2 regions of the Pseudonocardia sp. ICBG1142 genome follow, and region 1 is predicted to be linked to the other one. Evidence: predicted binding sites of a transcription regulator. Region 1 holds the regulator's gene; the other holds the start of a gene.
What was found. The regulator HspR, encoded in region 1, represses chaperone genes until heat shock. The targets are predictions, from matches to a motif close to ANNTTGAGTNNNNNNNACTCAANNT.
Positions count from the first base shown of each region.

Region 2: the regulator HspR is predicted to act here: its motif matches at 1,775-1,799, upstream of lon (endopeptidase La).

Region 1 covers NZ_JAHLJC010000030.1:959,619-963,023, forward strand. Annotated here, with positions in the region: gene dnaJ (molecular chaperone DnaJ) at 1-932, shown strand, start outside; gene KPL59_RS18710 (heat shock protein transcriptional repressor HspR) at 938-1,393, shown strand; gene KPL59_RS18715 (MFS transporter) at 1,490-2,788, opposite strand; gene KPL59_RS18720 (ABC transporter substrate-binding protein) at 2,992-3,405, shown strand, end outside.
Region 2 covers NZ_JAHLJC010000030.1:216,941-220,345, forward strand. Annotated here, with positions in the region: gene lon (endopeptidase La) at 1-1,737, opposite strand, end outside; gene KPL59_RS15085 (DUF2516 family protein) at 1,855-2,166, opposite strand; gene KPL59_RS15090 (hypothetical protein) at 2,321-3,046, opposite strand; gene KPL59_RS15095 (helix-turn-helix domain-containing protein) at 3,058-3,405, opposite strand, start outside.

The sequences.
Region 1 (3,405 bases):
GCGCCGGCCAGGGGGGCTTCGACATCAACGACCTGTTCGGCCAGGCCGGCCGCGCGGGCGGCGCCGGGGCCGGTGCGGGCGACTTCAGCGACATCCTGGGCGACATCTTCGGCCGCGCCGCGCGCAACAGCGCCGGCGGTGCGGGCGGGTACGGCACGGCCGGTGCCCGCCGCGGCCAGGACGTCGAGAGCAGCCTGACCATCTCCTTCGAGGACGCGGTGCGCGGCGCGACGGTGCCCATCAAGCTGTCCTCGCCCGGGCGGTGCGAGCGCTGCGGCGGCACCGGGTCCCGGCCCGGCAGCACCCCGCGCACCTGCCCCACCTGCGCCGGTCAGGGCCTGGTGAACCGCAGCCAGGGCGCGTTCTCGTTCTCCGAGCCGTGCCGCGACTGCCGCGGGACCGGGCGCATCATCGACGACCCGTGCCCCGAGTGCCACGGCGACGGCGTGTCCACCCGGACCCGGTCGCTGTCCATCCGGGTCCCCGCGGGCGTCGACGACGGTCAGAAGATCCGGCTCCCCGGACAGGGCGAGCCCGGGCGGGGCGGGGCCCCCGCCGGGGATCTCTACGTGACCGTGAGCGTGACCCCGCACCGGATCTTCGGGCGGTCGTCGAAGAACCCCGACGACCTGACCCTCACCGTGCCGGTGACCTTCCCCGAGCTCGCTCTGGGGGCGACCCTGACGGTGCCCACACTCGACGGCACCGTCTCGCTGCGGATCCCGCCGGGCACCACCAGCGGCCGCACGTTCCGGGTGTCGGGGCGTGGGGTCGAACGCAAGAACGGGAAGAAGGGCAACCTGCTGGTCACCGTCGAGGTGGCGGTGCCGCAGAAGCTGGACGAGGCGGCGAGGAGCGCGCTGGAGGCCTACGCCGAGGCGACGTCGTCGTTCGACCCGCGGGCCGACCTGCTCGGTAGCGCCAGGAGGTGATGGCGGTGTCCGGACGACGCACCCCCCGTGACGGGGAGGAACCGCCGACGGTCGACGTGGCACACGACAGCCCGGTGTTCGTCATCTCGGTCGCCGCGCAGCTGTCCGGCCTGCACGCCCAGACCCTGCGCAGCTACGACCGGATCGGCCTGGTCAGCCCGGGCCGGTCCGCGGGCGGCGGACGTCGCTACTCCCAGCGCGACATCGCCCTGCTCCGCGAGGTGCAGCGGCTCTCCCAGGAGGAGGGCGTGAACCTCGCGGGCGTCAAGCGGATCATCGAACTGGAGCAGATGGTCGACCAGCTCTCGGCGCGCCTCGAGGAGGTGACCGCCGAGCTGGACGCGGTCCGCGCCGCCGCTGCGCAGGCCACCGCGGCGGTGCACCGCTCCTACCGGCGCGACCTCGTGCCGGTGGACCGGCGTCAGGCCGTCGTGCGCTGGCGCCCGGCCGACGACGGCTGAACCCGCTCCGTCGCGCACCCCGGCGTCCTCCGTCGGAACCGGGGTGCGGGACCGGGCCTCGCGCGGCGACGACCGTCGTGCCCGTGCACGAGCCGGTCAGGCGGCCGTCAGCGCTCCGCGCCGGGCCAGCAGGCCCAGCATCACGGCTCCGGCCAGCGGCACCGCCGCCAGGACCAGGAACGGCAGGGCGGGCGGGAACGCGGGGTCGAGCAGCGCCCCGACCCCCGTCGAGCCGACGAGCACCATCAGCCCGCCGAACGAGGCGAGCACCCCGAAGTGGGCACCCAGCCTGCGTTCCCCGGCCAGCCGCGGGACGAGATCCTGCGCGACCGGCACGGCGAACATCTCACCGAAGGTCAGCAGGAGCACCATCAGCACCGCGGGAGTGAGGGCCCACCACCCCGGCAGGTCCGGCAGCAGCCGGGCCACCGCGACGACGGTGAACGACGCGGCCATCAGGCAGAACCCCAGCACCACCGCGCGGCCCGCCCCCATCCGGCTCCCCCAGGCCGTCACCCGCATCTGCAGACAGATCACCAGCACCGACATCATCACGAACAGGAAGCCGAGCGCGGCGGTGCGCCCGACGCGCTCCAGCTCGTCGGGCAGGGCCAGGTAGAGCTGGTTGTAGCAGAGCAGCCAACCCGAGTAGCCGACCGCGAACAGCAGGAAGCGTCGGTTCCCCAGCACCTCGCCCCAGCCGGCGAGCATCGGCTGCCCGGCCTGCTCGGGCTCGCGCCACGGCAGCCACCGCCAGTGCGCCAGACCCACCAGCACGAAGCCGGCGGCGGCGACCAGGCAGGCGAGCTGGAAGTCGACCACCATGAGCGCGGTGCCGACCAGCGGCCCGGTGACGGTCCCGACCTGACCGGCGACGGCGAACATCGAGAACACCTCGGTCCGCGCCGGGCCCTCACCGGCGCGCTCCCGCTCCCCGGCCTCCCGCGCCAGCGACGACTCGACCGCCGGCGAGAACAGGGCCGCCGCGAACCCGGTCAGCAGCGCCCCACCGATGACCGCGGGCAGCGACCCGGCCGCGCCGAGGAGGATGAAACCGATCACGCGCAGCGAGCACCCGACGAGCACGACCGGCTTCGCACCGAACCGGTCGGTCAGGGTCCCGCCGATCACGAACAGTCCCTGCTGGCTGAACGTCCGCAGCCCCAGCACCAGCCCGACGGCCGCCGCGGCGAGCCCGAGGTCCTCGGCCAGGTGCGTCGCCAGGTAGGGCAGCACCATGTAAAAGCCCACGTTGAAGGCCATCTGGGTGCTGATCAGCAGCTTCATGACCGGGGGGAGCCCGCGGAACTGGGCCCACCGGCCCGGTCGGAGCGGCGTCGGGGGACGCGGGTCCGACTCGGGATCGGCGGGTCGGCGGAGCAGGCTGCGGAGCACCACGAAGTGGTACCAGGTCGCCGTCGGCAGTCGCGACTCGATGGCAACAACGACATATGCGCATGCATGAAGATGCTTGACCGTCTGTACAGGCTTACCGAAGATCTCCCGGGCGCCGGGTGACACACGGTCGAGGGCGCCGGAGAGGCCAGGTCGTGATGCCCGCCGCCGTGCGCGCCGTCGTAGCACCCCGTCGTTCCCGCTTGCGGGTCGCCGCCGCCCTGGTGGTGAGCGCCGCGGTCCTCACCGCGTGCGGCGGCACCGGTGGCGAGAGCGGTCGGGTCGTGCCGGACGGGCAGGCCACGATCGCGATGGCCTTCGGCCCGTCGGCCGGTTACGGCGTGGACACCGACGACGCGTTCGTCCTCTCCCAGCTCGGGGTGACCGAGTCCCTGGTGGCGTCCGGCCCGGACGGGAAGCCCCGACCCGCGCTGGCGACGGCGTGGGCCCAGCAGTCCGACCCGCGGACCTGGCGGTTCGAGCTGCGCCCCGGCGTGACCTTCCAGAACGGCGAGCCGCTCACCGGGCAGGCCGCCGCGACCGCCCTGAACTGGGTGGCCGGCGTCGCCGCGCCGCCGCGCGCGGTGCGCGGGATCGGCCTGCAGGCCGCCGCGGAC
Region 2 (3,405 bases), 740 kb from region 1:
GAGGTAGGTGACGAGCGCATCGGCGTCGACGTGCACCGGGCGCGCCGTGTCCGACGCGTCCAGCTGCACCGCCACCTTGCGCAGCACCTTCGCCAGGCCCCGCTCCAGCTGCCGGACCCCGGCCTCCCGGGTGTACTCGGCGGCGATCATCGACAGCGCGACGTCGGTGAACTCCACGTCGCCGTCGTCCAGACCGGCCTTCGCGATCTGACGCGGCAGTAGGTGGTCGCGGGCGATCGCGACCTTCTCCGGCTCGGTGTAGCCGTCGAGCGTCACGATCTCCATCCGGTCGGCCAGCGGGCCGGGGATCGCGGAGGCGTCGTTCGCCGTCGCCAGGAACAGGACGTTCGACAGGTCGAGGTCGACCTCCAGGTAGTGGTCGCGGAAGGTGTGGTTCTGTGCCGGGTCGAGCACCTCCAGCAGCGCCGCGGTCGGGTCACCGCGGAAGTCGCTGCCGACCTTGTCGATCTCGTCGAGCAGCACGACCGGGTTCATCGAGCCCGCCTCGCGGATCGCGCGGACGATGCGGCCGGGCAGCGCGCCGACGTAGGTGCGCCGGTGGCCACGGATCTCCGCCTCGTCACGCACGCCGCCGAGCGCCACGCGGACGAAGTTGCGTCCGAGCGCGCGGGCGACCGACTCCCCCAGCGACGTCTTGCCGACGCCGGGCGGGCCGACCAGCGAGAGCACCGCGCCCGAGCCGCGGCCGCCGATGGTGTCGAGCCCCTTGCGTCCGCGACGGGCGCGCACGGCGAGGAACTCGACGAGGCGTTCCTTCACGTCGTCGAGGCCGGCGTGGTCGGCGTCGAGGATGCGACGCGCCTCCACCAGGTCCGACGAGTCCTCGGTCGTGGTGCTCCACGGGATGTCGAGGACGGTGTCGAGCCAGGTCCGGATCCAGCCGGACTCCGGGCTCTGGTCCGAGGCGCGCTCCAGCTTGCCGACCTCGGTCAGCGCGGCCTTGCGGACGTCGTCGGGCAGGTCGGCGGCCTCCACGCGGGCGCGGTAGTCGTCGGAGCCCTCCGGGTCGTCCTCACCGAGCTCCTTGCGGATCGCCGCGAGCTGCTGGCGCAGCAGGAACTCGCGCTGCTGCTTCTCCATGCCCTCGCGGACGTCGTTCGAGATCTTCTCGCTGACCTCCTGCTCGGCGACGTGCTCCTTGGTCCATTCCAGGAGCTTCTCCAGCCGGGCGTCGAGGTCGGTCTCGGCGAGCAGCTCGGCCTTGTGCGCGACGTCGAGCCACGAGGCCCACCCGGCGAGGTCGGCGAGCGCGCCCGGGTCGTCGGTCTGCTGGACCGAGTCGATCACCTGCCAGGCGCCCCGCTGCTGCAGGATGCCGACGACCAGGGCCTTGTACTCGCGGGCGAGCTCCTGGGTGCGGCCGGTGGGCGCACCGGCCTCGATCGGCTCGGCCTCGACCCAGAGCGCCGCGCCCGGACCGGAGACCCCCGACCCGATGCGGGCGCGCCGCTCACCGCGCACGACGGCGGCCCGGTCCCCGTTGGGGAGCCTGCCGATCTGCTCGAGCACGGCGACGACGCCGATGGCGCCGTAGCGGCCGTCGATGCGGGGGACGACGAGCACCCGTCTCCCGTCGTCGCGGTCCTGGGCCGCGGCGGTGGCCGCGTCCACCGCGGCACGGGTGTCGGAGTCGTCGAGACGGACGGGGACGACCATGCCGGGCAGGACCACGGCGTCGTCGAGGGGCAGGACCGGGAGCGTCAGCACGTCACTCATGCCCGGCACAACCACGCGGAGGGCCCTCCGCTTCCCGGAGTTGAGTCGTGTCCGCTCAGGGCGAACGCGGACCTCGGCCGGCCGGGACGGCCGTGAGCACCCCGAGGACCGGGTGGGTCACCAGCGCGGTCCGCCGCCCTGGACCTCCATCACCGCGGGCTTGACGTCGACCAGGTAGACCAGCGTCGCGACGGTGGCGGCCAGCCAGAACATGGCCCCGCCGTACATCGGGCCGCCCGTGACGAGCAGGAGCAGCAGCGCGACGCCGGTGATGCCCAGCCAGGCGTTCTTGGTGAGCTTGCCCGCCGCGGTGAAGGCGTCGGCGCGCTGCCTCAGCGCGTGCCCGAACGAGAACCCGCCGACCACCACCATGATCCACTTGATCACGAAGATGATCACTTCATCGGGGGCACTTGGCAGCGACAGCACGCGGCCACAGTACGGACAACCCGGGCGCTGGTCACGTCCGGCGCCGCATCCCGGGCGGCCCGATCCACGGCCCCGCACACGACGACGCCCCCGGCCGATCGAGGATCGGCCGGGGGCGCGGTGCGTGCTCACCGGGCGCGGGGCCCGGCGGGTGTCACTTCTTCGCGGCGGACGCGCTCGAGGTGCCACGGCGGGTGGTCGGCTTGCGGGCCGGGACCTTCGCGCCGGTGGCGGTCTTCGGGTCGGTCTTGGCGGCGGTGCGGCGCGCGGTCGAACGCGTGGTGGACGCGACCTCGTCGCCGGCCTCCTCGATCGCCTCGGCGGCCTCCTTCGAGACCTCGGTGACGGCCTCGGCGACCTCGCCCGCGGCGGTCTGGGCGCGGCGGGCGACCTTCTCACCGACCGAGCGGGTCTGCGTGGTGACGGCGCCGAGGGTCTTGACGGCGACCTCGTGGGTCTCGTCCACGAACTCGTCGACGCGGGTGTCGAACTTCTCGGTCAGGTCCTCGACCGTCGCGATGGCCTGCTTGACCTGCGGCTGCTTGCGGATGCGACCCCAGGCCTTCTCACCGCGCTGGGCGAAGCCGACGTAGACACCCTCGACCTCGGAGCGGAACTCCTCGATCTGCTTGCGGATGTTGTCCGAGGACAGCTTGCCGCGCAGCTCCTTGAGCTCCTCGGGGAGCTCCTGGACGCGGGTCTGGACCTCCTCGGCGCGCTTGGTGGCGGTCTCGCGGGCGTCGGTGACGGCCTTGGTCACGGTGCTGTAGGCGTAGTCGCCGGCACCGAGGACGGCGAGCAGCGGGGTGCGGACGACCTCGGCCTGCTCGGCGGTCTGCTCACGCAGCTTCTGGACGTCGGCGCTGGTGGGGAGGTTCACGGCCATGATGATCACTTCCTGGATTCGGTGGACGTGTCGTCGGGATCGGCGGTGAGACCGTTCTCCCTGCGGAACGACTCGTAGACGTCGAGCAGCACGCGTTTCTGCCGCTCGCTGAGGGTCGGATCGGTGAGCACCGCGTCGGTCACCTGACCGGCGGGCCGCTCCTCGAGGATGCCGGCGCGGACGTACAGCGCCTCGGCCGAGATGCGCAGCCCCTTGGCGATCTGCTGCAGTATCTCGGCGGACGGCTTGCGCAGTCCCCGCTCGACCTGGCTCAGGTACGGGTTGCTGACGCCCGCGGTGCGGGCCAGCTGCCGCATCGAGACCTGGGCGGCCTCGCGCTGGGCGCGGATGTA